Regions from separate parts of the Streptomyces sp. SLBN-31 genome, predicted to be linked through region 1. Evidence: riboswitches for the same ligand, from Rfam matches in the RefSeq annotation. Region 1 holds a riboswitch; each other region holds the start of a gene.

What was found. Region 1 has a riboswitch for cyclic di-AMP ahead of FBY22_RS45380 (C40 family peptidase). Riboswitches for the same ligand answer to the same signal wherever they lie in the genome.
Region 2: another riboswitch for cyclic di-AMP. It lies ahead of FBY22_RS11030 (peptidoglycan DD-metalloendopeptidase family protein); the one in region 1 lies ahead of FBY22_RS45380 (C40 family peptidase).
Region 3: another riboswitch for cyclic di-AMP. It lies ahead of FBY22_RS06575 (M23 family metallopeptidase); the one in region 1 lies ahead of FBY22_RS45380 (C40 family peptidase).
Region 4: another riboswitch for cyclic di-AMP. It lies ahead of FBY22_RS37610 (transglycosylase family protein); the one in region 1 lies ahead of FBY22_RS45380 (C40 family peptidase).

What each region holds. Positions count from the first base shown of each region.
Region 1 is NZ_VFNC01000002.1:1,260,034-1,267,617, forward strand. It holds gene FBY22_RS25740 (FAD-binding oxidoreductase) at 1-675, opposite strand, end outside; gene FBY22_RS25745 (AAA family ATPase) at 782-3,382, opposite strand; gene FBY22_RS25750 (LysR family substrate-binding domain-containing protein) at 3,738-4,484, opposite strand; gene FBY22_RS25755 (DUF5997 family protein) at 4,543-4,950, shown strand; cyclic di-AMP (ydaO/yuaA leader) riboswitch at 5,155-5,329, shown strand; gene FBY22_RS45380 (C40 family peptidase) at 5,338-7,236, shown strand; gene FBY22_RS25770 (VOC family protein) at 7,434-7,584, shown strand, end outside.
Region 2 is NZ_VFNC01000001.1:2,414,799-2,422,382, reverse strand. It holds gene FBY22_RS11050 (glutamate dehydrogenase) at 1-82, shown strand, start outside; gene FBY22_RS11045 (hypothetical protein) at 196-522, shown strand; gene FBY22_RS11040 (TetR/AcrR family transcriptional regulator) at 532-1,152, shown strand; gene FBY22_RS11035 (SGNH/GDSL hydrolase family protein) at 1,206-1,991, opposite strand; gene FBY22_RS11030 (peptidoglycan DD-metalloendopeptidase family protein) at 2,237-3,184, opposite strand; cyclic di-AMP (ydaO/yuaA leader) riboswitch at 3,189-3,354, opposite strand; gene FBY22_RS11025 (alpha-galactosidase) at 3,662-5,734, opposite strand; gene FBY22_RS11020 (tyrosine-protein phosphatase) at 5,905-6,702, shown strand; gene FBY22_RS11015 (DUF6126 family protein) at 6,719-6,844, opposite strand; gene FBY22_RS11010 (helix-turn-helix domain-containing protein) at 6,841-7,464, opposite strand; gene FBY22_RS11005 (aspartate aminotransferase family protein) at 7,560-7,584, opposite strand, start outside.
Region 3 is NZ_VFNC01000001.1:1,412,638-1,420,221, forward strand. It holds gene FBY22_RS06565 (pitrilysin family protein) at 1-1,139, shown strand, start outside; gene FBY22_RS06570 (pitrilysin family protein) at 1,136-2,524, shown strand; cyclic di-AMP (ydaO/yuaA leader) riboswitch at 2,727-2,891, shown strand; gene FBY22_RS06575 (M23 family metallopeptidase) at 2,904-3,677, shown strand; gene FBY22_RS06580 (GntR family transcriptional regulator) at 3,866-4,549, shown strand; gene FBY22_RS06585 (HPr family phosphocarrier protein) at 4,688-4,969, opposite strand; gene FBY22_RS06595 (bifunctional GNAT family N-acetyltransferase/acetate--CoA ligase family protein) at 5,159-7,584, shown strand, end outside.
Region 4 is NZ_VFNC01000003.1:6,885-14,468, forward strand. It holds gene FBY22_RS45565 (Ppx/GppA phosphatase family protein) at 1-680, opposite strand, end outside; partial or broken gene FBY22_RS45830 (DUF501 domain-containing protein) at 834-1,283, opposite strand; gene FBY22_RS37600 (septum formation initiator family protein) at 1,307-1,783, opposite strand; gene eno (phosphopyruvate hydratase) at 1,892-3,178, opposite strand; gene FBY22_RS37610 (transglycosylase family protein) at 3,534-4,217, opposite strand; cyclic di-AMP (ydaO/yuaA leader) riboswitch at 4,221-4,438, opposite strand; gene FBY22_RS37615 (transglycosylase family protein) at 4,587-5,579, opposite strand; gene FBY22_RS37620 (cytochrome P450) at 5,734-7,074, opposite strand; gene FBY22_RS37625 (hypothetical protein) at 7,245-7,584, opposite strand, start outside.

The sequences.
Region 1 (7,584 bases):
GGCGCTGATCTCGACGGGCCAGAAGGTCGGGCCGGCCACCACCGTGTCGATCTCGTGCAGCCGGAGCCGGAAGGAGGTGACGACGCCGAAGTTGCCGCCGCCTCCGCGCAGCGCCCAGAACAGGTCGCTGTTCTCGTCGGCGCTCGCGCGCACCTGGCGACCGTCGGCCAGGACGACGTCGGCGGCGAGGATGTTGTCGATGGTGAGGCCGCACCTGCGGGTGAGGTGGCCCAGGCCGCCGCCGGTGGCGAGGCCGCCCACGCCGGTGGTGGAGACGATGCCGCTGGGGGTGGCGAGGCCGTGGACGTGGGTGGCGCGGTCCACCTCGCCCCAGACGCATCCGCCGCCGACGGTGACCGTACGGGCCCCGGGGTCGACGTGGATGTCCTTCATGAGGGACAGGTCGGCGACCACTCCCCCGTCGACGGTGCCCATCCCGGCACCGTGGTGGCCGCCGCCGCGGACCGCGAGGGGCAGGTCGTGGGCGCGGGCGAAGCCGATCGCCCGGGCGACGGCGTCCGCGTCGGCGCAGCGTGCGACGAGGGCGGGACGCCGGTCGATCATCGCGTTGTAGACGGTGCGGGCCTGCTCGTAGCCGGAGTCCTCGGGGCCGATCAGCTCTCCCGTGAAGTCCGCGAGTTCCCGTCGTGCCGCCTGGGCCGGAGTGGTGGTCATGCGATATCCCCCGTTTCCTCGTGAGTCGGGTTGATACGCACGTTCTACTCGGGTTGCGCGGGTGCGGGCATCGGTGGGCATCACCTACCTCGGCCGCCCGCGATACCTACGTTTCGCGCTCGGGCAGCAGTCCCAGCTCCGTGGCGCGGCCGGCGACGTGCCGGCGGGTGGGCGCGTCCAGTTTGCCGAGGACGGCGCGGACGTGGTTGTCGACGGTACGGACGGACACGACGAGGCGCTCGGCGATCTCCGCGTTGGTCAGGCCCTGGGCGAGCAGACGCACGACCTGGAGCTGGCGTTCGGTGAGCCGGCCGGGGTTGCCCCGGGTGGCGGCGAGCGGGCCGCGCGGGATGTGCCGCACGCCGAGCCGGCGCAGTTCGGCGCGGACGAGGCCGGCCAGCGGTTCGGCGCCCAGGGCGTCGAGTTCCGCGAGGGCTTCGAGCTTGTCGGCGGGGTGCGGGCTCTCCGCGAAGGCGGCGGCGTGCTCGTAGGGGCAGCCGGCGGCCTTCCAGACGGCCGCGGCCTCCCGCCAGTGGCCGCGCGCCTGGAGGGCGTAGGGGTGGTCGGAGTCGTGGGCCGGTACCGGATGACCGGCCTTGGTGAGCCAGTAGCCGAGTTCGGCGCCGTAGGGGATGCCGGGCAGGTGACGGGCCTGGGCGTGGACCGGGGCCGCGGCCGCCACCACGGCGTCCGTGTCGCCGCGCAGCCAGGCCGCCTCCGCCTGGGCGGCCGCCACCGGGCCGGTGCGCTGGAGCTCCCTGGTCCGTACGGCGATGTCCCGGGCCTCGGCGAGGAGCTCGCCGGCTCCGGGCCTGCCGGACCGGACGCGTACCCGCGCCAGTACGGTCAGGGCGGGGCAGCGGGCCGGCGGGAAGTCGTGGATGCCGAACTCGGCGTGCCGTTCGGCGTCCTCCCAGTCGGCGGCGGCCAGGCGGCGCAGGGCCAGTTCGACGTGGAGGTAGGTGAGGAAGCCGAGGTGCTCGGCGCGGTCGGCCAGGTCCAGGGCCGGCGGCAGGAAGCGGTCGGCGTCCGCGTACTGCAGGTTGTCCAGGAGGGTCCAGATCAGGTTGGCGTAGGCGCGGCAGGCGTGCTCGACCTCGCCGGCACCGAGGGCGACCTCCAGGCTCTCCTCGAGCTGCTTGCGCCCTTCGGGGTCGCCGCCCCGCCAGCGGGCCGTGCCGAGGTTGTTGAGGGCGTGCGAGAGGATCGCCGAGTCGTCGGCCTTGCGGGCCAGGACGATGGCGCGTTCGGCGTGTTCGACGGCCTCGGGGTAGCGGTCGGACAGCATGCGCAGCTGGGCGATGTTGCTGACGGCCAGGGCGAGCAGCCGGTCGTCGCCCGCGTGTTCCAGGACGGTGACGGCCTCACGGGCGGCGGCCTGGGCCTGGTCGGCGTCGCCGGCCCACCAGTGGATGCGGGAGAGCCAGCGCAGGTCGGAGCCGAGGGCGAGGATGTCGCCGAGTGAGCGGCGCAGGGCGACCGCCTCGCGCTCGGCGGTGACGGCGGCGGCCGTGTCGGCGACGGTGTAGCTCTCCACGGCGTGGCGTTCGAGCAGGTCGGCGAGTTCGGCCGGGCCGTAGCGGTGGCGCTGGCGCAGGACGAGCCCGAGCTGGGCCGCGGCCTCGCGGTGGGCGCCGGCGTCGGCGGCGTCCCGGGCGGCGTCGGGGCCGTGGCGGGCGATGGCGTCCAGGTCGCCGGCCCGCGCCGCGTGGTGGACGATGCGGGCGGCGTCGGCGCCGGGCCGGGCGACGAGCGCGGCGAGGACGTGGCGGTCGAGCTCGATGCGCCGGGCGGCGGGCACGGAGTCGGCGACGGCCCGCCGGATCAGCTCGTGCCGGAAGGCGATCCGTTCCGGGGTGACGGTGAGCAGCCCGCGCTGCTCGGCCTCGGCGAGGACCGCCATGCCGTCGGCGACCAGCGCGTCGACCAGTCGGCGTTCGACGGCCGAGGGGACGACGGCGAGCTGTTCCAGGGCGTCCACGGTGGCCGGCGGCAGCCCGCGCAGCCGCGCGAGCACGGCGTCGACGACCGTGGGCGGCACTCCCCCGGTGCCGCCGGCCGCCAGGACCTCGGTGACGAAGAAGGGGTTGCCGGAGGTCACCTGGTACACCTGCTCCGGGTCGAGCCGGCCGGCCGCGCTGAGCTCGGTCACGGCGCCCAGGGAGAGCCGGGCCAGGGGCAGGCGGTGCACGCGGGGGGCGCGGGAGACCTGGCCGAGGAGGTGACGCAGGGGGTGGCCGCTGTGCAGTTCGTCGTCGCGGTAGGTCAGGACGAGCAGGGCGGGCAGCCGGTCCATGCGCCGGACGAGGAAGCGCAGGGCGTCCAGGGAGGCCTCGTCGGCCCAGTGCACGTCCTCGACGACGAGTACCGCAGGATGCGGAGTCACGGCGAGCTCGGCGTGCAGGGACTCGTAGACGCGGTGCCGATCGGCGCCGTCCGTGACGGCTCGGGCGAGCTCGGCGCCGACGCTGCCGACCAGGTCGCGGAAGGGCCCGAGCGGGCGCCGGGTGGTGAGGTCGTCGCACTGGCCGACCAGTACCCGCGCCTGCCCGGACAACCGCTCGGGCAGGGCTCCGACCAGGCTCGACTTGCCGATTCCCGCCTCGCCGAAGACAAGCGCCACCGAACCGGCGCCGTCCGCCGCCTGTCGTGCGGCCGAGGCCAGCAGCTCCAGCTCGGGCTCACGCTCGAGGATCCCCCGGTCCACTCACCGATTGTGCCACCGGGGAGGGTGCCAGGTCTTGGCGAGCGGTCGGGCGGTCCTGCCCGGGCCGGGCGACGGACGGCAGCTCGTGAACACGGTCGAGGGGGCGCACTTCGCCGCCCGAGCGGGGGAGGCACCCGGCCGAGCCGTCCGGCGGTGTGCCGGTCTTCCGGGCCGCTCCCGTCCGCGGGCGCCGGGCCGCGGCTCGGGCGCGGGCGCCGGGCCGCGGCTCGGGCGCGGGCGCCGGGCCGCGGCTCGGGCGCGGGGCCGGAGCGGCGTGCCGCGCGGGCGGCGACGCCGCGGCCGTGGTCCGAGCCGCGGCTCAGCCACCGCTCATGCCGGCCGCGTGCCGCGCGGCCTAGGAGCGGCGGCGGGGCTTTCCCCGCTTGGGGGTCTTCGACGTGCCCGCCCTCGGGCTGCGGGTCTGCGTCTTCGCCGCCGCGGGCTTGCGGCGGGGCGCCGGCTTGTCCACGGGCTTCTGCTCCGGCTGCGGCTTGCGGCCGCGGGAGCTGTTGACCGTACGGCCGCGGACGATGCCGATGAAGTCCTCCACCAGCTCGGTGGTGGCGTCCTCCGGCCAGGACAGGGCCACACTCGACTGCGGCGCGTCGGTCACCGGACGGTAGGTGAGGTCCTTGCGGTGGTGGAGACGGGCCAGGGACTGGGGCACCACCAGCAGGCCGACCCCCGCCGCGACCAGCTCCACGGCGTCCTCGGTCGTCGCCGGGCGCTCGAAGGCGGGCTCGCCGGGCGGGGCGTCCCAGTCGAGGACGTCGTCGAGGGGGTGGAAGACCACCTCGTCGGCCAGGTCGGCGAGGGTGATCTCCTCCGCGGCCGTGATCACGTGGTCCTTGGGCACGACGGCCACGGTCGTCTCGGTGTAGAGGGGGATGGCGCTGAAGTGCGTCCGGTCCACCGGGAGCCGCACCAGCCCCGCGTCGGCCTCGCCGGCCCGCAGCACGTCCGGGGCCTCGGCGGCCGCCACGGGCCGGAGGGCCAGCGGGATGCCGGGCAGGCGCTCGTTCCAGATCCGCACCCACTTGGCGGGCGTCGTCCCCGGGACGTACGCGAGCCGGAACGTCTGGGATGCCTCCGTGCCTGTCACCCCGCCAGGTTACCGGCCGTGGTCGGAGGCGTCGTACGCGCTCGATACCCTGGACCTCATGAGTTCGCACCAGACCGCCCAGACGATGAAGCCCGCCACCGCTGCGAAGAAGCTGGGTGTGTACCTCGAGGCCACCCCCGCAGAGTTCCGTGAGGGTGTCGTCTCGCGCGCCCAGCTCGACGAGCTCCAGGCGAATCCGCCCGAGTGGCTGCGCGAGCTGCGGGCCAACGGCCCGCACCCCCGTCCGGTGGTCGCGGCGAAGCTGGGCGTCTCCATCTCGGGTCTCGCGCGCGGCGGGGTCACCGAGGCCCTCACCACCGAGGAGATCGAGGCCCTGAAGCAGGAGCAGCCCGAGTGGCTGGTCAAGGAGCGCGCGACGCAGTCGGAGGTCCGCAAGGAGGGCGCGCGGATCAAGAAGCGCGACGCCGAGCGGGCGGCGGGCGAGGATCAGGCTCCGCGTTCCTGACGCCCTGCGGACGGAGGAGCGTTCGGTGACTTTCCGTCACCGGATGCGCGCCCTCCGTCCATCGTCGAGGTATCTGACGGTGTGTCACGACGAAGGTCACAAAAGCGTATCGGACATTCCGGCCGTCAACCTTCACACGAGCCGCACAAGTTGGCTAGCTTGGCCTCAGGCCGCTCGTGTCACTCCGGCGAACCCCGCCGGGAAGAGCGGCCTCCGCCGAATCCGGTGCGCCCTCGTGGCGGCCGGAACCGGGGACCCAACCGATTCATGGGGTGAATCGGCCCAACTGCGCTTCGGGGCAAGGGCCGTAGGGCATGCCTTCCGGAATTGACCGCCCGAACCCGACAGCTAACTCGGTAGGCGGAGTACGGAAGGAGTACGGCCCCCATGGCGCCGGAACGATCGTCGCGTGCCGGAGGCTTCGGCCTCCCCGGTGTGCGCAACTCCGCCCTCGCGACGGCCGCCCTCACCTCGGTGGCCCTGTTCTCGCAGACGGCCGACGCCTCGCCCCAGCCGGGCGACGAAGCACCCAGCCGGGAAGACGTCCAGCAGCGCGTGAGCAGCCTGTACGACCGTGCCGAGGACGACACCGGGCAGATCAACCTGACCCGCGTGCAGAACGCGCGCGGCACCGGCGAGCGTGGCGGTCAGCCGCGCAGGGGCTCGGACCCCGACCTGGACAACGTCACCCGGCAGTGGTTCGACATGGCACGGGCGTCCATCGGGCCGACCGTCCCGGCGATCCTCCCGTCCGACCGCACCCCGGCCAGGCGGCCCGCCGCCGGCCGGCCCGCGCGTCCGGTGGAGGCTCGTGCGCCTCGTGAGCTGCAGGCCCCCGCCCGGGCCGTACCCGAGCTGCCCGCCGCCGGGCCGCGGCGCCCGGTGGCCGAACTGCCCGCCGGCCCGACGGCGGCGCTCCCCGCGGTGCCCCAGCCCCGCCAGGAAGCGGCCGCCCCGGCTCCGGCGGAGTCGAGGCAGACCTCGCTGCGCAGGTCAAAGCAGGAGAGCCAGCGCAAGGTCGCTGCGGCCAGCGACCTGCTGTACCGGCACGTGGCCCGACAGACCTCCGCCCCGCGTCCCGCCGTCGCCCCGCAGCCGGACCGGAGCACCTGGCAGGCGGCCCCGCAGGGCGCCGCCCCCGCGGTGATCGAGGCCACGCCCGCGCAGCCCAGCTGGGCGGCCCAGGTCCAGCAGGCGGACACGGCACGCACGATGAACGACTCCGCACCGGCCCAGCCCGACTGGACGCCCCAACCCCAGCAGCCCGCCACCACAGGCACGAGCACCGCGGCCGCTCCGGCACAGCCGGGTTGGGACACGGGCGCACAGCAACTCGTCGCCCAGACGATGACCCCGTCCGCCCCCGCGCAACCCGGCTGGGACACCGGCGCACAGCAACTCATCGCGCAGACCATGACCCCGTCCGCCCCCGCGCAACCCGGCTGGGACACCGGCGCACAGCAACTCATCGCCCAGACGATGACCCCGTCCGCCCCCGCGCAACCCGGCTGGGACACCGGCGCACAGCAACTCATCGCCCAGACGATGTCCCCCTCCGCGCCGGCCCAGCCGAGCTGGGCGATGCCCGCCCAGCAGACGGCCACCGCGGGCACGAGCGCTGCAGCAGCCCCGGCACAGCCGGGCTGGGACACGGGCGCACAGCAACTCGTCGCCCAGACGATGACGCCGGCCGCTCCGGCACAGCCCGGCTGGGACACCGGCGCACAGCAGATCATCGCTGCGGCGGCGCCGCAGGCGGACTGGCGGGATCCGGTTGCGCAGGAGCAGGCTCGGCGGAGGGCCGACGAGGCTCGGCGGCTGCGGGAGCCGTCGGTTCTGGACACCGGCGTGCCGGTGGTCGAGGACTGGCGGGCACCGCAACCGACCGTCCTGGAGACGGGCGTACCGGCCGTCGAGACGTCCACCGGCACGAAGGCCGACCGCGCCGTGGAGTTCGCCCGCGCGCAGATCGGCAGGCCGTGCCTGTGGGGTGCCGTCGGCCCGGAGTCGTACGACAACGCGGGGCTCACCCAGGCCGCCTGGAAGGCCGCCGGTGTCGCGCTGCCTCGCAGCACGCACGAGCAGTCGAGCGCCGGCACGGTGATCCCCCTCGCCGAGAGCCGCCCCGGTGACCTGATCTTCTTCCACGACAACTTCAGCCATGTGGGTCTCTACACGGGCAACGGTCTGATGATCCACGCCCCCGGTCCGGGCTCCGTCATCCGCGAGGAGTCGATCCACAACGCCGGGGAGGCGGCGATCCGTATCGCGGTGCGACCGGCCTGACGCGACGACACCGGTGAGCCGGGGGCGGGCCGCCGGCTCGCGTCCCTGACGTACGGTCCGCAAGCGCATCGAGAAGACCTACCGCAAACTGGGCACACGCGACCGAGTCAGCACGGTCCTGCGTGCCCGGCGTCTCGGCCCGGTGCCCGCACCGTCCGCACGGCGGTAGGGGTGCCGTCAGACCTCCGGAGCCCGTCATGAAGCCGAACCGTTCCATCCCCGCCGCGACGGTCATCCCCGTCCTGATCTACCCGGACGTGCGCGCGGCGGTCGACTGGCTGGGCGCGGCCTTCGGCTTCGTCGAGCGGGTACGCATCGGCGAGGACCACCGTGCCCAACTCGCCTACG
Region 2 (7,584 bases), on a different contig from region 1:
CACGACCCCGCGCGCGGCTGCCCACGCCATCGTCGCGGACCGGCTGCCGGTGATCGCGGAGCGGTACGGCTGGTACCGCTGAGGACGGCGGCGCGAAGACCGGTCCGGGGCCGGGCGCCGCACACCTGCCGACCCGCGCGAAACGGCCGATCCGGGGCGTTGGTTGGGGACGCGCCCCGGATAGGGTCGGACACCATGACGATTCGTCTGTGCTGTCTGCTCTGGGCGCGTCCCGGCGCCGCCGGGGCCCTGGCCGCGTACGAGGACAAGGTCCTGGCCCTGCTGGGCGAGCACGACGGCCGGATCCTGCAGCGTGCGCGGGCCCACGGCGCCGAGGGCCGCCCGGACGAGATCCAGCTGATCGAGTTCGCCTCGCGGGCCGGTTACGACGGGTTCCTGGCCGACGAGCGCCGCACGTCCCTGGCCGGCGAGCGCGACGCGGCGATCGCCAGGACCGAGCTGTACCCGGTGGAACCGGTCGAACAGCGGTCCCACCCGGCGTCATCAGGGACGACGGAATAGGGTGACGGCGTGGCGAGAGTGCGGTTGAGCGTGGCCGAGCGGCGTGAGGAACTGCTGCGGGCGGCCATCCAGCAGATCGAGGCGCGGGGCGTGGCGGCGGTCAGGATCGCCGACGTGGCGTCGGCCCTCGGCGTCAGCAACGCCCTGGTGCTGTACCACTTCTCGACGAAGGAGAAGCTGGTCGCCGCCGCGTTCACCTTTGCCGCCGAGGACGACCTGGCCCATCTGCGCAAGCTGCTCGGCCGTCGCACCACGGCGCTACGGCGACTGCGCGCCGCCGTGCGCTGGTACGCGCCGACCGGCCAGGCCAAGGGCTGGCGGCTGTGGATCGAGGGCTGGGCGGCGGCGCTGCGCGAGCCCGCGTTGCGGGAGGTGGCGCGGGACCTCGACAAGCGGTGGAAGGCGGCGATCGCCGAGGTCATCGCGGAGGGCGTGGCCGCGGACGAGTTCCACTGCCCCGACCCCTTCGGCACGGCCCTGCGCCTGACGGCCCTGCTGGACGGCCTGGCGGTCCAGCTCACCTCGTACGCCGGCGCGGTCTCGCGGGCCCGGGCCCAGGAGTGGGTGGACGAGGCACTGGCGCGCGAACTGGGTCTGGACCGGACGGCGTTGACCGCTTCGCAGACGTGAGACCCCCGGTTCGCACCGGGGGCCCCACCCCGTCAGGCCTCAGGCATCAGGCATCAGGCGACGGAGGCGATCCGTGTCCTGATGTCCTCGGGTGACAGCGCGCCCTTCGCCGTGACGTGGTCACCGGACGACTCGCCGCGCAGTCGGCGCCCTATCCACGGCACCAGGTACTCGCGTGCCCACTGCACGTTGTCCCGCCGCACCTCCAGCGTGCCCCGCGGCGGCAGCGGCGGCCAGGGCTGGTCGGGATCGGCCGGGATCTCCAGGCCGAGGACCTGCCCGGCGCGCAGCGCCACGCGCGTGTGGCCCTCGGGCGAGAGGTGGAGCCGGTCGCCGTCCCAGGCCCTGCGGTCCTGGACCGACTTCAGCGACCACAGGTCGAGCACGGGGCAGCCGTACCGGTCGGCGATCGCCCGTACGTGCCCGTTGTAGGTGGCGATCTTGCCGCGCAGGTGCTTCAGCACGGGCACTCCACGGGTGTCGAATCCGGTCGTCACCATGACGGTGCCGGCGGCCTGCGTGAGGCGGGCGACCGCCCGCTCGAAACGCTCGGCCACCTCGTCGGGATCGGTGCCCGGCCGGATGATGTCGTTGCCGCCCGCGCAGAAGGAGACCAGGTCCGGGGCCAGCTCGATGGCCTGTGGTAGCTGGTCCGCCACGATCTGGTCGAGCAGTTTGCCGCGCACGGCGAGGTTCGTGTAGCTGAAGTCGCCCTCGGGACGCCGGTCGGCGAGGAGCACCGCGAAGCGGTCCGCCCATCCGACGAAGGCCCCGTCGGGACCGGGGTCGCCGACGCCCTCGGTGAAGCTGTCCCCCACCGCGACGTACGACCCGATCACTGATCTGCTGTCACTCTTCGAATCGTCTGCCACAGCCGTCATGATTCACCTTCGAATGTGACCTACGCGACCGTAGGCGGGACTTGACGGACGGTGAGATAAGCCACTCCTAAAGTGTTGACCAAGGTCGGAATAACCCTTCGGTCGGCACTGTTGTCGGCTCAACCGTCAGACACACCGAAGGCCGGACCCGGGGATCGAGGTCCGGCCTTCGGCAGCGTGTCGGGCGGCGTGGCGGCGGGGGGTCAGCCGACGGCGACGCCCTTGGAGCGGAGGTAGGCGACCGGGTCCACGTCGGAGCCGTAGTTCGGCGTGGTCCGGATCTCGAAGTGCAGGTGCGGGCCGGTGACGTTGCCGGTGGCGCCGGACAGGCCGACCTGCTGGCCCGGGCTCACGCTCTGGCCGGCCGAGACGGAGAGCTGCGACAGGTGCGCGTACTGGGCGTAGTAGCCGTCGGCGAGCCTGATGACGACCTGGTTGCCGTAGGCGCCGCCCCAGCCGGCGGAGACGACCGTGCCCGCGCCGACGGCCTTGAGGGAGGTGCCGGTGGGGACGACGAAGTCGACGCCGGTGTGGTAGCCGCTGGACCACATGCTGCCGGCCACGTGGTAGCCGGTGCCGACGGCCGCGCCCGAGACGGGGAGCTGGAAGCCGGTGGTGGCGGTGGTGGTCGCGGTGGCGCTGCGGGTGGCGCTGCGGGTGGTGGCCTTACCGGAGGAGGACGAGCGCTCCTTCGTCGAGCTCGGGCCCTGCGCGGACGAGGACTTGGCCGTGGAGGACTTGGGGGTGTTCGTCGCGGCCTTCTTGCCGATCGTGAGCTTCAGACCGGGGTGGATGAGCGACGGGTCGTCGCCGACGGCGGTGCGGTTGTCGGCGTAGAGCTTGTGCCAGCCACCGCTGACGTGCTGCTCCTCGGCGATCTTCGAAAGGTAGTCACCGGACCGCACCGAATAGACGTGGACCGCCTTTTCCGAGGCGGAGTTCTTCTTTTCGGTCGCCTTCTTCGCGGTATTCGGAAGGGACTGCACGGCCTTTTCCGAAACCGACTGGGAAGCGGACTGGGCGGGGGCCGCGTGGGCGCCGGTGGCACCCATCAACGGGAGGGCGAGCGCGGCGCCGCCGGTTCCGGCGACGGCGATGGAGCGGGTGAAGCGCTGGGACTTGGGTCGGCGGTGCTTACCCTTCGCGGGCATGGCGAATTCCTCTCCGGCGCCTGCGAGGTGAGCTGTCGGGTGCGGGCTGGAGATGCCCGGCCGCGCGCTGGTCGCGGCTGTACCCCTAGCCGTTCCGGAGACCGGAACAGGCGTTGTACCTGTGGGTCCCCCGCTCCTGCCGTACACGGGTGAGTTGGTGCGGGCTCCGGGCGGCGGCAGGATTGGGCGTCCGTCCGGATTGGTGTGGAACGTAAGCGACGAGGACGCGAAGGGACAAGCGACGGTTCCCCGTGCATCCGTTTCCCTTGATCCTCCATGGAAATCCACGGTCACTCTCCGTGAATTTTCGCTTCTTCCCACTCTTCAATTCGCAGGAAGGGCGGATTGATTACGTGAGCATGACGAGGTACGCACCGTCACGGGTATGACGCTGCTCACGTGACACTGCTCCAGCTCCGTTTGTCACAGCGCGAGTTGGAATGAAGCCCAATCAACGCAGCAATTCGGACAGAAGAGTCAGATGCGGCGCAGGCGGAGAACTGCCGCATCAAGGTCGCCCCGCAGTCCGGTACGCAATCCGTGATGGAGCAATACGGCACCTCGATGCACTTCGCCCGTTTCGAGGCATTCGTACGACGCTGTCGGGTCGAGGGCACGCAGCCGCAGGGCCGGCACGGGCTCGCCGTAGCTCTGCGCCTGCAACCAGGCGAGGACGACGCTCTGGTCCCCGCGCGCGTACTGCACCGCGCTGAGCCCGCCCGTCGGCGGCCGGAGGCGGTGCAGCTCACCGTGCTGGACGAGCGGCCGGATCTCCTTGTAGAGGCTCACCCAGTCGCGGGCCTCGGTCAGCTCCTCCTCGGTCCACTGTGTGAGGTCCCCGCCCACCCCGAGCACTCCGGCCATGGCGCTGACGAACCGGAAGCGAAGCGAGCTGACGCGCCCGTTGAGCTGGGTGTTGGGGCTGTCGGTGACCCAGGCGGCCATGACGCGCGCGGGGTGGATCTGGCTGAAGCCGTGCTGGATGGCGAGCCGGTCGAGGGGATCGGTGTTGTCCGAGGTCCACACCTGGTCCGTACGGCTCATGATCCCGAGGTCGATCCGCCCGCCGCCGCCCGAGCAGGACTCGAAGACGACACCGGGGTGGGCCTCCCGCAGCCGGTCCAGCAGGGCGTACAGGGCGCGGACGTGGTCGACCCACAGTCGCTGCGGGTAGGCGTCACCGGGCCAGCCGGCGTCCGTGAAGCAGCGGTTGAAGTCCCACTTCACGTAGTCGATCGGGGCGCTGGACAGGAGTGCGTCGAGCCGCTCCCAGAGGTACTCCTGGACGTCCTCGCGGGCCAGGTTCAGCACGAGCTGGTTGCGCAGCTCCGTCCGCCTGCGTCCGGGCTGGAACTGGACCCAGTCGGGGTGGGCGCGGTACAGGTCGCTGTCCGGGTTGACCATCTCGGGTTCGACCCAGATGCCGAACTGCATGCCGAGGGCGTGCACGTAGTCGGCGAGCGGCGCCAGACCCTTGGGGAAGCGGTCGGGGTTGGGCGTCCAGTCGCCGAGCCCGGCCCGGTCGCTGGTGCGCTTGCCGAACCAGCCGTCGTCGACGACGAACAGCTCCACGCCGATCGCCGCGGCCCGCCGTGCGAGGGCCCCCTGCTGTTCCTCGGAGATGTCGAACTCCGTGGCCTCCCAGGAGTTGAACAGCACGGGCCGGTCCTGGTCCGCGTCGGGGACGACGTACGCGCGCTGGTAGGCGTGCCAGGCCCGGCTCGCCCCGCCGAAGCCGCCGTCGCTCCACAGCCCGGCGAAGACGGGGGTGGTGTACGACTCCCCCGCCGCCAGGTTCAGCAGTCCGGAGTCGTCGTATCCGGCGCCGCCGGTGATCTGCACGCGTGCGTCGGGGAGTTGGGCCACCGCGATGCGCCAGGAGCCGGACCAGCCGAGAGCGCAGCCGTAGACCTCGCCGCGCTCCTCGGTGGCGTCGGTGTCGAGGGCGACCCAGGGCAGGTGCTGGTGTCCGGTGTGCCCGCGGCGGCTGCCGATGACCTTCTCGCCGTAGGTGAGCGGGGAAGTCGTGAGCCGGGACTCCGCGGCCCAGCGGCCGTGCAGCTGGGACAGCCGCCAGCCGTCGCGGTCGGGGAGGGTCCAGGTCGCGGCGTCCGCGCGCAGCAGCTCCAGGGCGCCCGGACCCTCGTTGTCGAGGGTCAGCCAGCGCTCGACGACGTCGTGCCGCATCCGGTGGTGCAGGGTGATCGCGAGGCCGCCGTCGCGGAACCTCAGCCGGAGGTGGTCGCCCTCCGCCTCGTACGCCTCGAAGCGCCACTCGGTGCCGCGCCGCTCCTCGGAGCGCACGGACAGGGCCGGCCGCACGAACCGCGGGCCGCCCTCGACCGGGTACTCCTCGCGGCCGTCGAGCGGGGACTCGAAGGGGCGGTAGTCCGGCAGCGGGCGTACCGCGAGGGCCTCGGCGTCGGCGAGGGCGATCCGGGGGCCCCAGTGCAGGTGCAGGAGCTCGTCGTCCTCGGTGAGATGGATCGCGTAGCCGCTGGTCGGCCCGGTCAGGAGCCAGGTACGGCCGTTGTCGGAGATCTCCAGCATCAAGCCCCCACATATTCGAACAGGTGCGATCAAGCAGCAACATCATCAATGCCGGTGGGGGCCGACGGCAACGCCTGTGGACAACTCATTGCCCAAGGAATGCATGTCGTATCGTCGACAAGGTGCCCGTCGTCGAGCCGAGTCGGCGGGGCGGACTGGGAGGAGCCCCCGTGACGCAGCAGATCCCGTCGACCGAGCCGGAGCTGGCCCGGGTGCGCAACTTCCGCGACGTGGGCGGGCTGCCGACGGTGGACGGGCGGCGGGTGCGCCACGGGGTGCTGTTCCGCAGCGGGCACCTGGCGCACGCGACCGAGGAGGACGCCGCGTTCCTCTCCTCGCTGGGGCTGCACACGATCTTCGACTTCCGCAACGCCGCGGACCAGCAGCTGGAGGGGCCGGACGTCGAGCTGCCGGGCGTGCGCAATGTGAACCTGCCGCTGTCCGACCCGGCGGACGGCGCGGGCTTCTGGAAGATGGTGCGGGACGGCGAGATCGAGCAGCTGCGCGAGGTCCTCGGTGACGGCAAGGCCGCGGGCCGCATGATCACCTCGTACCGCACGATCATCAGGGAACGCACCGCCGAGCACACGCGTGTGCTGCGCTCGCTCGCCGAGGACAGCGTGCCGGCGCTGATGCACTGTGCGGCGGGCAAGGACCGCGCGGGCCTGTCCATAGCCGTCACCCTGCTCGCCCTGGGCGTCGAGCGGGAGGCCATCGTCGCGGACTACCTGGAGTCCAACGCCAAGCACCGCCGTTACAAGGTGCACCGCAGCAGCAGTTCCTCCGCCGGCTACTCCCCCGAGGTCATGGAGCTGCTCAGCCCCCTGTTCGAGGCACGCGCCGAGTATCTGGCGGCGGCCTTCGAGACCATCGAGGAGACATGGGGCGGGGTCGAGGCGTACCTGGAGCAGGGGCTCGGGGTCACACCGGAGATTCGTGAGCGGCTGCGCGGGCGGCTGCTCGACTGACCGACGCGCACCCGGCCTACTTCGCCCCGACCGCGAACAGCAGGTAGATGAAGGCCGCGAACAGATGCCCCACGGCGATGTAGATGATCAGCCGGACCCACAGGCCGCGGGGGAACTTCTCCTCCATGTTGCTGTTGCTCATGGCATCTCTCCATCGGTGGGGCCGAGGCACAGGGTGGCCGTCGGGCTCTGCAGCAGGGTGTGGACGAACAGGAGCTCGACACCGTCGGGGTCCTGCGCGGCGATGCGGTGCGGGGTGAGCGAGTCGAAGTGCGCGCTGTCGCCGGGGGCGAGCCGGTGCGTGGTGTCACCGAGGCGCAGCCGCAGCCGGCCGCTGAGGACGTACAGCCATTCCTCGCCGGGATGCACGCGCACGATGTCGCCCTGCGAGCCGTGCGGCACGTGCACGCGCAGGGCCTGCATGCCACGGCCGGGCGACCCGGCCTGCCAGTAGGTCCAGCCGCCCGCCGGCGTCGGCTCCATGTCGGCGCCGCGTACGACGGCGTCCCGGTCGGCGACCCGCTCGCCGAGCAGTTCCGAGACGGTCGTACCGTAGATACGGGCGAGCGCGAGCAGCATCGGCAGCGAGGGCTGGCGCTGCCCGGTCTCCAGCCGGGACAGATGGGCCGGCGAGAGCCCGGCGGCGCGCGCCGCGGCCTCCAGGGTGAGGGAGGCACGTCGGCGCAGGGCCCGCAGCTGGGGCGCGACGGCGGGCAGGTCCGGTCCGGGGAACGGCTCGGACTCGGCTTCCGGGGAGCTCATATGTCCATTCAGCCGCGATTTTGCCCCTGCGGCAAATTTATTGCCTCAGAGGCAAAAGCCGCGGTCGGGTGCTCACGCCGGGCACCCGCCCCGCTTCACCGGTTGGCGACCGCCTGCTTC
Region 3 (7,584 bases), on a different contig from region 1:
GCGCCGGCGGCTCGCTCAACGGCACCACCAGCTTCGAGCGGACCAACTACTTCGAGACCATGCCCGCCCACCAGCTGGAGCTCGCCCTCTGGCTGGAGGCCGACCGCATGGGCTCCCTGCTGGCCGCCCTGGACGACGAGTCCATGGAGAACCAGCGGGACGTCGTCAAGAACGAACGCCGGCAGCGCTACGACAACGTCCCGTACGGCACCGCCTTCGAGAAGCTGACCGCCCTCGCCTACCCGGAGGGCCACCCCTACCACCACACGCCGATCGGTTCGATGGCCGACCTTGACGCGGCGACCCTGGAGGACGCGCGCGCGTTCTTCCGCACCTACTACGCGCCCAACAACGCCGTTCTGTCGGTCGTCGGCGACATCGACCCCGAGCAGACGCTCGCCTGGATCGAGAAGTACTTCGGCTCCATCCCCGGGCACGACGGCAAGCCCGCGCCCCGCGACGGCATGCTCCCCGACGTCATCGGCGAGCAGCTGCGGGAGGTCGTCGAGGAGGAGGTGCCGGCGCGCGCCCTGATGGCCGCCTACCGGCTGCCGCACGACGGCACGCGCGAGTGCGACGCCGCCGACCTGGCGCTCACGGTCCTCGGCAGCGGCGAGTCCTCCCGCCTGTACAACCGGCTCGTGCGGCGCGACCGTACGGCCGTTGCGGCCGGCTTCGGACTGCTGCGCCTGGCCGGGGCGCCCTCGCTGGGCTGGCTGGACGTGAAGACCTCCGGCGACGTCGAGGTGCCGGTCATCGAGGCCGCCATCGACGAGGAGCTCGCCCGGTTCGCCGCCGAGGGCCCCACGAGCGAGGAGATGGAGCGCGCCCAGGCCCAGTTGGAGCGCGAGTGGCTGGACCGGCTCGGCACGGTCGCGGGCCGCGCCGACGAACTGTGCCGCTTCGCCGTCCTGTTCGGCGACCCGCAGCTCGCCCTGACCGCCGTCCAGCGCGTCCTGGAGATCACCCCCCAGGAGGTCCAGGAGATCGCCAAGGCCCGCCTGCGGCCGGACAACCGGGCGGTGCTCGTCTACGAACCCGTCTCCGGACAGGTCGCCGAGGACGTCGATCCCCCCGAAGACCCCGAGGCCGAGGCCACGGTCGAAGCCGGCGACAAGAACGAGGAGGCGGCCAAGTGAGCGAGCTCGCCACGATGGAGTTCCACCCGCAGCCCCAGGCCGGCGAGGCCAGGCCCTGGGCGTTCCCCGCGCCCACGCGCGGGGCGCTCGACAACGGCCTGACCGTGCTGCGCTGCCACCGCCCCGGACAGCAGGTCGTCGCCGTCGAGGTGCTCCTGGACGCACCTCTGGAGGCCGAGCCGGCCGGCTTCGACGGCGTCGCCACGATCATGGCGCGTGCCTTCTCCGAGGGCACCGACAAGCACTCCGCCGAGGAGTTCGCCGCCGAGCTGGAGCGCTGCGGCGCCACCCTCGACGCGCACGCCGACCACCCCGGCGTCCGCCTCAGCCTCGAAGTGCCGGCCTCCCGTCTGGCCAAGGCGCTCGGCCTGCTCGCCGACGCCCTCAGGGCGCCCGCGTTCGCCGACGGCGAGGTGGAGCGGCTGGTCCGCAACCGCCTGGACGAGATCCCGCACGAGCTGGCCAACCCCTCCCGCCGGGCGGCGAAGGAGCTCTCGAAGGAGCTGTTCCCGGCGACCTCGCGCATGTCCCGCCCGCGGCAGGGCACCGAGGAGACCGTCGAGAAGATCGACGCGGCCGCCGTACGCGCCTTCTACGACCGTCACGTCCGGCCCGCGACGGCCGCCGCGGTCGTCGTCGGCGACCTCACCGGCATCGACCTGGACGCCCTGCTCGGCGAGACCCTGGGCGCCTGGACGGGCTCCAGGGCCGAGCCCCGTCCCGTGCCGCCGGTGACCGCCGACGACACCGGGCGCGTGATCATCGTGGACCGTCCCGGGGCCGTCCAGACGCAGCTGCTCATCGGCCGCGTCGGCGCCGACCGCCACGACCGCGTGTGGCCGGCGCAGGTGCTCGGCACGTACTGCCTGGGCGGCACGCTCACCTCCCGCCTGGACCGCGTCCTGCGCGAGGAGAAGGGCTACACCTACGGTGTGCGCGCGTTCGGGCAGGTCCTCAGGTCCGCCGCGGACGGCACGGGCGCGTCGATGCTCGCCATCAGCGGCTCCGTCGACACCCCGAACACCGGCCCGGCGCTCGACGACCTCTGGAGGGTGCTGCGCACGCTCGCCGAGGGCGGCCTCACCGACGCCGAGGTCGACGTCGCCGTGCAGAACCTGGTGGGCGTGGCACCGCTGAAGTACGAGACCGCGGCGGCTGTCGCGAGCACCCTGGCCGACCAGGTCGAGCAGCACCTGCCCGACGACTACCAGGCGACGCTGTATCAGCAGCTGGCCGCGACCGGCACGGTGGAGGCCACCGCGGCGGTCGTGAACGCGTTCCCGGTGGACCGTCTGGTGACCGTCCTCGTCGGTGACGCGGCGCAGATCAAGGAGCCGGTGGAGGCGCTCGGCATCGGTGAAGTGACCGTGGTTTCCGCCGAGTAGCGGCACGCGCGCGTGGAGGGCCCTGGTGACTGACCTGTCACCAGGGCCCTCCTATGTCCGAATTGGCGCGGAATTGAAGGAGAGATGCCCGTCTGCCCTGTGGGATGCGCTACAAAAGCCGCGATCCGTTTGGGGATTGAAAGGCGGCCCGCTTAGCGTCATCCGGGCTGTTCGTCAGGCAGTGCGCCGCACCCGCGGCACCGGACAGTCATCGCCGAATCCCCGTACGGCGCGAGCCAGGGGAGCCGGGGACCCACCGCAGTCCCTGGGGTGAATCGGACGCCCGCGCGAGTCGCGAGGGGGTCCGTAGGAGACCTTCCTGCTCCGAACCCGTCAGCTAACCCGGTAGGCGAGAGGGAAGGAAAGGACCAGCCTGTACATGGCGTTCATGTGCGCCACCGGGAAGCACCGTCGTCCCAGCCGGATCAAGCGTTCCACCGCCCAGGTCGCCGGAGTCGCGGCCCTCGCCACCACCGGTGTGATCGGTGCTCTCGCGGCCCCCGCGCTCGCCGCCGACAACTCCGTCGACGCCGTCGAGCAGACCGGCTTCACCCCCGTCATCATGATCGGCGACTCGATCGCCGAGAAGATCGACGCGCAGGCCGAGGCCCAGAAGCAGGCCGCCGAGGAGGCCGCTCGCAAGCAGGCCGCCGAGGAGGCCGCGCGCAAGAAGGCCGAGGCGCTCGCCAAGAAGGAGCGCGAGGCCAAGGAGCGCGCCGCCCGTGAGGCCGAGCGCAAGCGCCTGAACTCCTTCGTCGCGCCCATCTCCAACTCGTACGTCTCCACCGGCTACAAGGCCAGCAGCTCCCTGTGGTCCTCCGGCAGCCACACCGGCATCGACTTCCACGCCGCGAGCGGCACGTCCGTCCACGCGGTCGGCTACGGCACGGTCGTCCAGACCGGCTGGGGCGGGGCGTACGGCAACCAGATCGTGATCAGGATGAACGACGGGACGTACACCCAGTACGGCCACCTGTCGTCCATCGGCGTCTCGGTCGGCCAGAAGGTCGTCACCGGCCAGCAGATCGGTCTCTCCGGTTCCACCGGCAACACCACCGGACCGCACCTGCACTTCGAGGCCCGTACGACCCCCGAGTACGGCTCGGACATCGACCCCGTCGCGTACCTGCGCTCGCACGGCGTGAACGTCTAGCGACGCGTCACCGGACTCCGAGGACCCCGGCTCTCCGAGCCGGGGTTTTCGTCGTTTCTGTCGCCCCCGTGTCCAAAAAATATCCATGGATTCCGGCCCGCCGTCGGAAATTCCGGCTCATTGCAATAGAGTCGCTGGACACAACGTCAATCATCGACGTTTCACGGGGATTAAGACGGAGGTCGGTCATGCGTATTCCGGCGCACTCGGTGTGCACGGCCATCCGGGACGACATCGTGGCGGGTGTCTACGAGCGTGGTGGCCGTCTCACCGAGGAACTCCTCGCCCGCCGTTACGGCGTCTCGCGCGTCCCCGTCCGCGAGGCCCTGCGCACCCTGGAGGCCGAGGGCTTCGTGGTGACCCGCCGGCACGCGGGCGCGTGCGTGGCGGAACCGACCGAGCAGGAGGCCGCCGACCTGCTGGAGATGCGCATGCTGCTGGAGCCGCTGGGTGCCTCCCGGGCCGCCCAGCGACGCACCGAGGCCCACCTCAAGGTCCTGCGCGGCCTGGTCAGGCTGGGCCAGGAGCGGGCCAGGAGGGGCGGCAGCGAGGATCTGCGCTCCCTGGGCGGCTGGTTCCACGAGACGCTCGCCCAGGCCTCCGGCAGCCCCGCCCTGACCTCGATGCTGACCCAGCTGCGCCACAAGATCGCCTGGATGTACGCGGTGGACGCGCCGGCCAACCCCGTGGAGTCCTGGGCGGAGCACGGCGCGATCGTCGACGCCGTGGCCCGGGGCGACGCCGAACGCGCGCGGGCGATCACAAGCCTGCACACCGAGCGCTCGACCGCCGCGCACCGGCTGCGGTTCGGCGGCGGGAACGGTGTGAGGAACTCGCAACATCCCGTAAACATGTCGAGCCTGCGGCATTAACACGAGCGCCGTATACAAAGAGCAGGGAATTCGAGGGGGCTATTTCATGCTGTCCGCCGTCGTGAATTCCCGACCCCGGCACGGGAAATGCGAAGGGCCCGCCCAATAATTCGGACGAGCCCTTCTGCGGTGCCGCGATCAGACGGTCTCGGGAAGCTCCTCGAGCCCCTCGGAGACCAGCTTGGCCAGACGGTCGAGGGCGACGTCCGCGCCCTCGGCGTCGGAGGCGAGGACGATCTCCTCGCCACCCTGGGCGCCCAGACCCAGGACGGCCAGCATGGAGGCCGCGTTGACGGGGTTGCCGTCGGCCTTGGCGATCGTCACCGGGATACCTGCGGCCGTGGCGGCCCGGACGAAGATGGAAGCGGGGCGGGCGTGGAGGCCCTCGGCCCAGCCGACGTTGACGCGGCGCTCAGCCATGTGATGCTGCCCTTCGGTGTTCAGGTTGTCTAGACCAGTTTCCCACAACGTGAAGAGTCTCCGGAGCGGTTCTCACGTTCCGTCCGGGGTGGATGGTCGGGCCGCGGCCTCGGCCCGATCGACGTCCTCTTCGGTTCTGTCACAGACTGCCTCGCGCCGCTGTCGGACGCGAGCCGTACTCTGGGGCCCATGCAGACCACGCCGGACCGGCACGAGTACCCCGCCCATTGGGAGGCCGACGTGGTGCTGCGCGACGGCGGCACCGCGCGCATCCGCCCCATCACCGTCGATGACGCAGATCGCCTGGTCAGCTTCTACGAGCAGGTCTCGGACGAGTCGAAGTACTACCGCTTCTTCGCGCCCTACCCTCGCCTGTCCGCCAAGGACGTCCACCGCTTCACGCACCACGACTTTGTGGACCGGGTGGGACTCGCGGCCACGGTCGGCGGCGAGTTCATCGCCACCGTACGCTATGACCGCATCGGCGCCGACGGAACGCCCGCGTCCGCGCCCGCCGACGAGGCCGAGGTGGCCTTCCTCGTCCAGGACGCCCACCAGGGCCGCGGCGTCGCCTCCGCCCTCCTCGAACACATCGCCGCCGTCGCCCGTGAGCGGGACATCCGCCGCTTCGCCGCCGAGGTGCTGCCCGCCAACACCAAGATGATCAAGGTGTTCACGGACGCCGGGTACACCCAGAAGCGCCACTTCGAGGACGGCGTCGTCCGCCTGGAGTTCGACCTCGAACCCACCGACCGCTCCCTCGCCGTGCAACGCGCGCGTGAGCAGCGCGCCGAGGGGCGTTCCGTACGGCGGCTGCTGGCACCCGGCTCCGTCGCCGTCGTCGGCGCCGGCCGCGCCCCCGGGGGAGTGGGCCGCAGCGTTCTCGACAACATCCGGGACGCCGGCTACGCGGGGCGCCTGTACGCCGTCAACGGCGCCTTCCCCGAGGACCTCAAGGAACTCGACGGTGTCCCCGCCCACCGCTCCGTGCGGGACATCGACGGCCCCGTCGACCTCGCCGTCGTCGCCGTTCCCGCCGACCACGTCCCCCAGGTCGTCACCGAGTGCGGCGAGCACGGCGTCCAGGGACTCGTCGTGATCTCCGCCGGGTACGCCGAGAGCGGCCCCGAGGGACGCGAGCGCCAGCGCGAACTCGTCCGGCAAGCGCGCACGTACGGCATGCGGCTCATCGGCCCGAACGCCTTCGGCGTCATCAACACCTCCGAGCAGGTACGGCTCAACGCCTCCCTCGCCCCCCAGATGCCCCGCCCCGGCCGCATCGGCCTGTTCGCCCAGTCCGGCGCCATCGGCATCGCCCTGCTCTCCCGGCTGCACCGACGCGGCGGCGGCGTCACCGGCGTCACCGGCGTGTCCACCTTCGTCTCCTCCGGCAACCGCGCCGACGTCTCCGGCAACGACCTCATCCAGTACTGGTACGACGACCCGGACACCGACGTCGTCCTGATGTACCTGGAGTCCATCGGCAACCCCCGCAAGTTCACCCGCCTCGCCCGGCGCACGGCGGCCGCCAAGCCGCTGGTCGTCGTGCAGGGTGCCGGTTCGGCACCGCAGGGCCACGCCGTACGCGCCACCCGGCTGCCGCACGCCACGGTCTCCGCGCTGCTCAGGCAGGCCGGCGTCATCCGCGTCGACACGATCACCGAACTGGTCGACGCCGGACTGCTGCTCGCCCGCCAGCCGCTGCCGGCCGGACCCCGGGTGGCGATCCTGGGCAACTCCGAGTCGCTCGGGCTGCTCACCTACGACGCCTGCCTCGCCGAGGACCTGAGGCCGCAGCGGCCGTTGGACCTGACCACCGAGGCCTCCGCCGCGGACTTCCACACGGCACTGCTGCACGCGCTGGAGGACGACTCCTGCGACGCGGTCGTGGTGACGGCGATCCCGGCCATCGGGGAGGTCTCGCCCGGCGACGCGGAACTGGCCGAGGCGCTGCGGTCGGCCGCCCAGGCCGTCCCCGGCAAGCCCGTGCTGGTGGTCCACGTGGAGCTCGGCGGGCTCGCGCAAGCCCTGTCCGCCGCGGCGAGCACCGCACCCCAGACCGGTTCGAGCACCCCCTCCGGCGCCCGGCTGCGCCCCTCGCAGATGCTGCCCCCCACGACCCAGGCGGCCCCCGCCGCGAGCGCCCCCGCGGAATCCCGCCTCATCCCCGCCTATCCCGCCGCCGAGCGCGCCGTACGGGCCCTCGCCGAAGCCGTGAACTACGCCCGGTGGCGGCGCGAGGCCGTCGAGCCCGGCAGGGTGCCCGAGTACGAGGACATCGACGAGAAGGGAGCCGCCGAGCAGATCGACGGCCTGCTCGCGCGCGGGCAGGGCCTCACCCTCGGCACCGAGGAGACCCACCAGCTCCTCGGGCGGTACGGCATCGACGTACGCAGGGCCGTCCCCGCCTTCACCCCGGACGACGCGGTCCGGGCCGCCGACGGCATCGGCTACCCCGTCGCCCTCAAGGCCACCGCCCCGCACCTGCGCCACCGCGCCGACCTCGGCGGCGTACGCCTCGATCTCGCGGACGAGGAACAACTGCGCCGCGCGTACGCCGAGTTGACGGAGCTGTTCGGCGAGCCGGAGGAGCTCCGGCCGGTGGTGCAGGCCAT
Region 4 (7,584 bases), on a different contig from region 1:
GTCACCGATCCGGCGAGCCCGACCAGCGTCCGCGCCTCGCCGAGCGGCACCGTCTCCTCCGCGAGGTCCAGGGCCCGCTCGATGTCGGCCCGCATGGCCGCGATCTGCTCCTCGGAGGGCGGGTCGGTGACCGCGCCGTCGACCACGAGGTGCCGCTCGGTCATCCGCACACAGCCGACGTCCACCGAGCGGGCCGCCCGCACGTGGTCGTCCCCCACGACGAACTCGGTCGACCCGCCTCCGATGTCCACGACCAGGTAGGGCCGGGCGAGGTCGTCGCGGCCCTTGAGTTCCTTGGTCGCCCCCGTGAAGGAGAACTCCGCCTCCTGCTCACCGGAGATCACCTCGGGCTCGACGCCGAGGATGTCGACGACGCCCTGCACGAAGTCGTCCCGGTTGGAGGCGTCCCGGGAGGCCGAGGTGGCCACGAAACGGACCTTCTCGGCGCCCAGGTCGCGGATCACCTCCGCGTACTCCCGGCAGGCCGCGAAGGTGCGCTCCAGCGCCTCCGGGGCCAGCCGGCCGGTGCGGTCCACGTCCTGGCCGAGCCGAACGATCGTCATGCGCCGGTCCAGCTCCAGCAGTTCGCCGGTGCCGGGGTTGACGTCGGCGACCAGCAGCCGGATGGAGTTGGTGCCGCAGTCGACCGCGGCGACCCGGCTGAAGCCCCTGGGCGTCATCGGCCGGGCCGAGAAGAAGCCGCTGCGGACCACGGTCGGGTCCTCCTCGGCCTCCTCGCCGGGGAACTCGTCCGCCGGGTCCGGTGCCGCCAGCGGCTGCACGCACGGGCCCTTGAGCCACCACTCGGGGAGCATCGCGATGGCCTCGTCGCCCAGGGGGTTGACGCCCGGGCCCGCGGCCAGGGAGTGGCCCACGAGCACGTGCAGGCACTTCACCCGGTCCGGCATGCCGCCCGCGCTCGGGAAGCCCTCCAGCACCTCGATCTCGTCGCGCCGCCGGATGTAGTCCTCGTGCGCGGCACGGTACGCGGCGGCCAGCTCCGGGTCGGTCCGCAGCCGCTCCGTCATCTCCTTCATGACGCCGTTCGCCTCCAGCGTGCCGATCGCCGAGGCGGCGCGCGGGCACGTCAGGTAGTACGTCGTCGGGAAGGGCGTGCCGTCCGGCAGCCGGGGCGCCGTCTCCACGACGTCCGGTTGTCCGCACGGGCAGCGGTGGGCGATCGCGCGCAGCCCGCGCGGCGGCCGCCCGAGCTGCTGCTTGAAGGCCTCGACGTCGGCGTCGGTGGGCTCGGTGCGCGGGGTGGGCGGCGGAGGCGTTTCCACTGAGAACTGTCTTTCTGGTCAGGTCACTGGTCGGAGGCGTCGGACTTGTCGACCCCGTCCCAGACGTTCGCGTACCACGGGCGGTCGGCGGCGTCCCGTTCGGCGCGCGACCGCTTGGCGCGGTCCGGGTCGACGACGACGTATCCCGTCTCGCCCGGCATCACGTAGTGCAGGCGCTGCCGGATCTGCTGCTCGGCGTAGGAGTCGTCCTGCCAGCGTGCCTTGAGGTCGCGCAGCTGCTCGACCCGCTCCTTGGCCTGCTGCTCCTGGCGCTGCAGGTCGGAGATCTCGGCGCGCTGGGAGACGTACTGCCTTATCGGGTAGGCGAGGGCCACGACGAGGGTGCACAGCACCAGGGCGAGCAGCGCGGCGCGGCCCGTCAGCCGGGAGCGGTGGGCCTGCCGTTTGGTCTGGGAGCGGTAGACCCGGGCCGCCGTCTGCTCGCCGAGCAGTCTGAGCCTGGTCGCGGTGGAGAACCGGTCCCGGTCCTTCACGGCCATGTCCCCGCCTCCCGTTCATGCCGTTCACACGTGCGTACGTCCCCGCACACGGTACGGGACCGGTGCGGGGACGTACGTACGACTGGCTCAGGATTGACCCTTTGCGGCTCAGCCCTTGAAGCGCGGGAAGGCGCTGCGGCCCGCGTACACCGCGGCGTCGTCGAGGATCTCCTCGATGCGCAGCAGCTGGTTGTACTTGGCGACGCGCTCGGAGCGGGCCGGGGCGCCGGTCTTGATCTGGCCGCAGTTGGTGGCGACGGCGAGGTCGGCGATGGTGACGTCCTCGGTCTCGCCGGAGCGGTGGGACATCATGCACTTGAAGCCGTTGCGCTGGGCCAACTCGACGGCGTCCAGGGTCTCGGTCAGCGAGCCGATCTGGTTGACCTTGACCAGCAGGGCGTTGGCGGTGCCCTCCTCGATGCCGCGGGCCAGGCGCTCGGGGTTGGTGACGAACAGGTCGTCGCCGACGATCTGCACCTTGTCGCCGAGCTTGTCCGTGAGGACCTTCCAGCCGGCCCAGTCGTCTTCGAACAGCGGGTCCTCGATGGAGACGAGCGGGTAGGCCGCCACGAGCTCCTCGTAGTACTCCGTCATCTCGGCGGCCGAGCGGTCCTTGCCCTCGAACTGGTACTTGCCGTCCTTGTAGAACTCGGAGGCGGCGACGTCGAGCGCGAGGGCGATCTGCTCGCCGGGGACGTACCCGGCCTGCTTGATGGCCTCGAGGATCAGGTCGAGGGCGTCACGGTTGGAGCCCAGGTTCGGGGCGAAGCCGCCCTCGTCGCCGAGGCCGGTGGCCAGGCCCTTGGACTTCAGCACGGACTTGAGGGTGTGGTAGACCTCGGCGCCCCAGCGCAGGGCCTCGGAGAAGGTCTCCGCGCCGATCGGGGCGATCATGAACTCCTGGATGTCCACGTTGGAGTCGGCGTGCGAGCCGCCGTTCAGGATGTTCATCATCGGCACCGGCAGCAGGTGCGCGTTCGGGCCGCCCAGGTAGCGGAAGAGGGGGAGGTCGCTGGCCTCGGAGGCGGCGTGGGCGACGGCGAGCGAGACGCCGAGGATGGCGTTGGCGCCGAGCGAGCCCTTGTTGTCGGTGGCGTCCAGGTCGAACATGGCCTGGTCGATCAGGCGCTGCTCGGTGGCGTCGTAGCCGACCAGCTCCGGGCCGATCTGCTCGATGACGGCGAGGACGGCCTTCTCGACACCCTTGCCCTTGTAGCGGTTGGGGTCGCCGTCGCGGAGCTCGATGGCCTCGAAGGCGCCCGTGGAGGCGCCGGACGGGACGGCGGCACGACCCGTGCTGCCGTCGTCGAGGCCGACCTCGACCTCGACCGTGGGGTTGCCTCGGGAGTCCAGGATTTCCCGGGCTACGACGACGTCGATGGACGGCACGAGCATCTCCTTCTTGGATGTGACGCTGGTTGTGCGGGGCACATGGGCCTTTCCAGGCCCCACCTCAGCCTTGCGACTAGAGCCTAACCGCCCCGGGGCCATCGGCCAGCCGACCGACCGTCCCGTGGACAAGGACAGACGGTACCTATTGTTCACCCACGGAACAAAGACGGGTGAACACAGCATGTATCCCGGGCGACGACGGACGGGCGACGGGCCTACGCCGGACAGAGAAAAGCCCCGCTCCGGTGCGTACGGGGGAAGACGCACCGGAGCGGGGAGCCCATGGGGACGGGGGTGGCCCTCACGTGCCCCCACTGTGGGGGACACGGATGTGCGGGGCCTGTGGTTCGGCTGTGCCTTACTTCAGGTGCAGCTGCTGACCGGGGTAGATCAGGTTGGCGTCCTCGACGATGCCCTTGTTCAGGTCGAACAGCTTCTTCCAGCCGCCCTTGACCTTGTGCTCGGCGGCGATGGAGCTGAGGGTGTCGCCCTTGACGACCTTGTACTCGCCGTCACCCTTCTTGACCTTCTTGCCGGTCGGGGTGGTGACGGTCTTGGTCGACTTCTTGGCGGCCGGACGCTCGGAGGAGCGGGAGGCCTGCTGCTCGGCGGTCGAGCGGGTGGTGGTGCTGCTCGACGAGCCGGTGGAGGCACCGGCGCCGTTGTAGGCGGCGCTGGACAGGCCCGTGCCGCAGACCGGCCAGGCGCCCTTGCCCTGGGAGGCGAGGACCTTCTCGGCGACGGCTATCTGCTGGGACTTGGAGGCCTGGTTGGCCTGCGGGGCGTACGCGGTACCGCCGTACGCGGCCCAGGTGGAGGCGGAGAACTGCAGGCCGCCGTAGTAGCCGTTGCCGGTGTTGATGGACCAGTTGCCGCCCGACTCGCACTGGGCGACGGCGTCCCACTCGGAGGCGGTGGCGGCGGAGGCGTTGCCGGCCGCCATCAGCGGGGCGGCGATGGCGACACCGGTGACACCGGCGAGCGCGGCAGCGCGGGTGGCCTTGGACGGACGACGGTGCTTGCCCTTGCCGGAAAACAGCATGGTGGATCCCCTCACCGACGCCTGCGAGGTGAGCTGTCGGGTTCGGGCCGGTTGAGTTGCCCGGCCGCGGCCTCGCTCTCGCGAGCCGCGGCTTCACCCCGAGCCACCACCGTCAACCACCCGGTGGGGCACTTACCTTGGGTCCCCCGCTCCTGCCTACGGCGCTGTCAAGCGACGACTGTTCCCGTACGGCCGCTGGCAGGATTCGGCGTTGCGGCAGACGGGGCTCGGGTTGCCGAGCGGTCATGACCGTAGACACGGAATCCGCGGAATTTCAAAGACGATCAGGGCTTCTGAGACTCATCCCACACTTTCGCCAAACCGGACATTCAACGCGAAGCGTGACGTGAACTCCCGCCGTATTTCGCCCTATTCGGCAGGGAGATCCAGGGTCTGACCGGTGAAGATGTGGTTCGGGTCGGTACCGATGGCCTGCCTGTTCGCGTCATAGACGGCGCGCCATCCGCCGTCCACGTCAAGGGAGTCGGCGATGGAGGCGAGAGTGTCCCCGGTGCGGACCGTGTACGAGTCGTGCGCGGCGGCCTTCGCGGCGCCGCCGTCGGCACTCTCGTCGGCACTGGCGCCGCGGTGCTTGCCGGTGCCGGCGGTGCCACTGCCGGTCGTCGCGGAGTCGACGGCTCCGGTGTCGACGAGGCTCCAAGAGCCCAGGGCCTGCTGAGAATTGTCCGACTCGTCACTCTTCGCCCGTCCCGCGGACGAGTCGCCGGCACCCTGGGACGCGCTCGGAGTCGAGGTGGAGGGCGAGGCCGAGCTGTCCGATTTGCTGGACTTGCCACTGGAATGCGAGGAAGAGCCGGGAGAGGCCGAGGGTGAACCGGACGCGTCCGAGGAGGCGGAGTCGCCGGACGAGTCGCTCGACGCGTTACCCGACGAATTGGACAAACCGGTGGAGTCCGAACTGTCAGAAGAACCGGACGAGTCGGATGATCCGCCCCCGATGCCGGTGTCCACGTCGGCCGACCCTGAGTCCTTGCTGAGCCCCGACGTCAGTCCACAGGTGTGGAAAGCGCCGACCCCTTCGGCGTCCAGGAGCTTCTCGGCGACGGCTATCTGCTGGTTGCGGCTGGCCAGGTCGGGCCGGGGGGCGTAGTCGAGGCCGCCGTACTTCTCCCAGTCCGCCTGGGACAGCTTCAGGCCGCCGTAGAAGCCGCTGCCGCTGTTCTCGCTCCAGGAGCCACCCGTCTCGCACTGCGCCACCTTGTCCCAGGTGGTCCCGTCGGCGGCGCTGGCGCCACCCGCGGCGAACAGCGGGATCGCGATGGCGGAGCCGGTCACTCCGGCCGCGACGAGGAGAGCCGGAGCCTGGCGGGGGCGACGGTGACGACCGTTCCCGGAGAGCATGCGGAGGGCCTTTCGCGAGACAGCAGTGACCGCGGCGCGTGAAGCTTGGGCCAAACCTCGCGCCGCTGTTGATCCGTGAACGTAGCGGCTACCGATCACTTGTCACAAGTTAATGCCGCGTAGATCACGTGAAGATCACAGACTTGAGCGCGTGTCACGTTTGCGCGGTCGGACGCGATACGTCGACCGGGGTGAACTCGACCGGGAGCGTGCGGAGTCCGCGCATGATGAGCCCGCCCCGCCACCTCAACTCCCCCGGTTCCCCGGCCAGTCGGAGGTTCGGCAGCCGCGTGAGGAGCGTCGCGAGGGCGGTCTGGCCCTCCAGCCGGGCCAGCGGGGCGCCCAGGCAGTAGTGGATGCCGTGGCCGTATCCCAGGTGCTGGTTGTCGCGTCGGGACAGGTCGAGGGTGTCGGGTTCGGTGAAACGGGCGGGGTCGCGGTCCGCGGCGGCGAGAACGACGAGGACGGGGTCGCCGGCCGCGATGTGCTGTCCGCCGATCGTCAGCGGCTCGGTGGCGAACCGCCAGGTGGCGAGCTCCACCGGGCCGTCGTAGCGCAGGAGTTCCTCGACGCCGGTCTCCAGCAGGCCGCGTTCGCCCGCGGCGAGGGAGCTCTGCAGGCGGGCGCGCTGCTCGGGGTGGGCGAGGAGGGCGAAGGTGCCGTTGCCGATGAGGTTGACGGTGGTCTCGAACCCCGCGAAGAGCAGGATGAAGGCCATCGCCGCGGCCTCGTTCTCGGTGAGGTGCTCGCCGTGGTCGGAGGCTCGGATCAGACCGGAGATGAGGTCCTCGCCGGGGGCGGGGGTGTCCGGGAGGGCGGCGCGCTTGCGGTGGATGAGGTCGGCGAGATAGGCGCGCATCTTCTTCACCGACCGCGCCACCCCGCCCCTGGGCCCGCCCTGATGCCGGATCATCATCCCCGCCCAGTCCCGGAAGTCGTCCTGGTCCTCGCGGGGGACGCCGAGCAGGTCGCAGATCGCATGGATGGGGAGTGGGAAGGCGAACTCGTGGATGAGGTCGGCCTCGCCCTTCCCCGCGAACCCGTCGATGAACCGATCGGTCAACTGCTGTACGCGCGGCGCGAATTCGGCCACCCTGCGGGGCGTGAACGCCTTGGAGACGAGGCGGCGCAGCCGGGTGTGGTCGGGCGGGTCGATGTTGAGCAGATGCGTCATCAACTCGGCCTTGCGCTCACCGGGAATGCCCGTCTTGCCCTTGGCGTGCGCGGGCTCGTCGTGGTGGGCCGGATTCTTGGAGAGCCGGTTGTCGGCGAGGGTCTGCTTGGCATCGGCGTAACGCGTGACCAGCCAGGCCTCGACCCCGCTGGGCAGGGTCGTCCGGTGCACGGGGGCGTGGGTGCGGAGCCAGGCGTAGGCGGGGTAGGGGTTGGTGGCGAATTCCCAGGTGAAGAGGTCGGGGCTCGCGGGGGTGGTGAGCTCCGCCGGGGTGGCGGGCTCCGCCGGGGTGGCGGGCTCCGCCGGGGTGGCGGGCTCCACCGGGGTGGCGGGCTCCACCGGGGTGGCGGGCTCCACCGGGGTGGCGGGGGCGTCGGGCTCGGGGGTCGCGGGTGTCGCGGGCGCGGGGGTGCGGGTCGCTGAGGCCGGGGTGGCGGGCGCGGGGGTGGGTGCCGTGGTGGGGGTGGGCTGGTCGGGGGTGGGCTGGCCGGTCACTCCTTGACCGTATCCGGGTTCGGGGGGAGTGCCTCGCGGAGGGCGGCGAGGGTGGCCGCGGCGGCCGGGGAGCCGTCTTCGGCCGCCTCGGCCAGCCAGTGTTCGGCGCGGACGAGGTGCAGGGCCGCGAGGTCCAGCCGGCCCTCCGGGTGGCCCGCGCTCGCCGCCCTCTCCAGGAAGTGGAAGGCCTTCTCCCGGTCGCCGACCGCGTTGAAGTGCAGCCCGCGCCAGCGGTCCGCGTCCGCCTCGTCGCCGGCCAGGTCCGCGAGGTCGGTGATGACCTTGCGGGCGTCGGCGTCACCCGCCGCGGCAGAGGCCCGCAGGGCCGCACGGCCG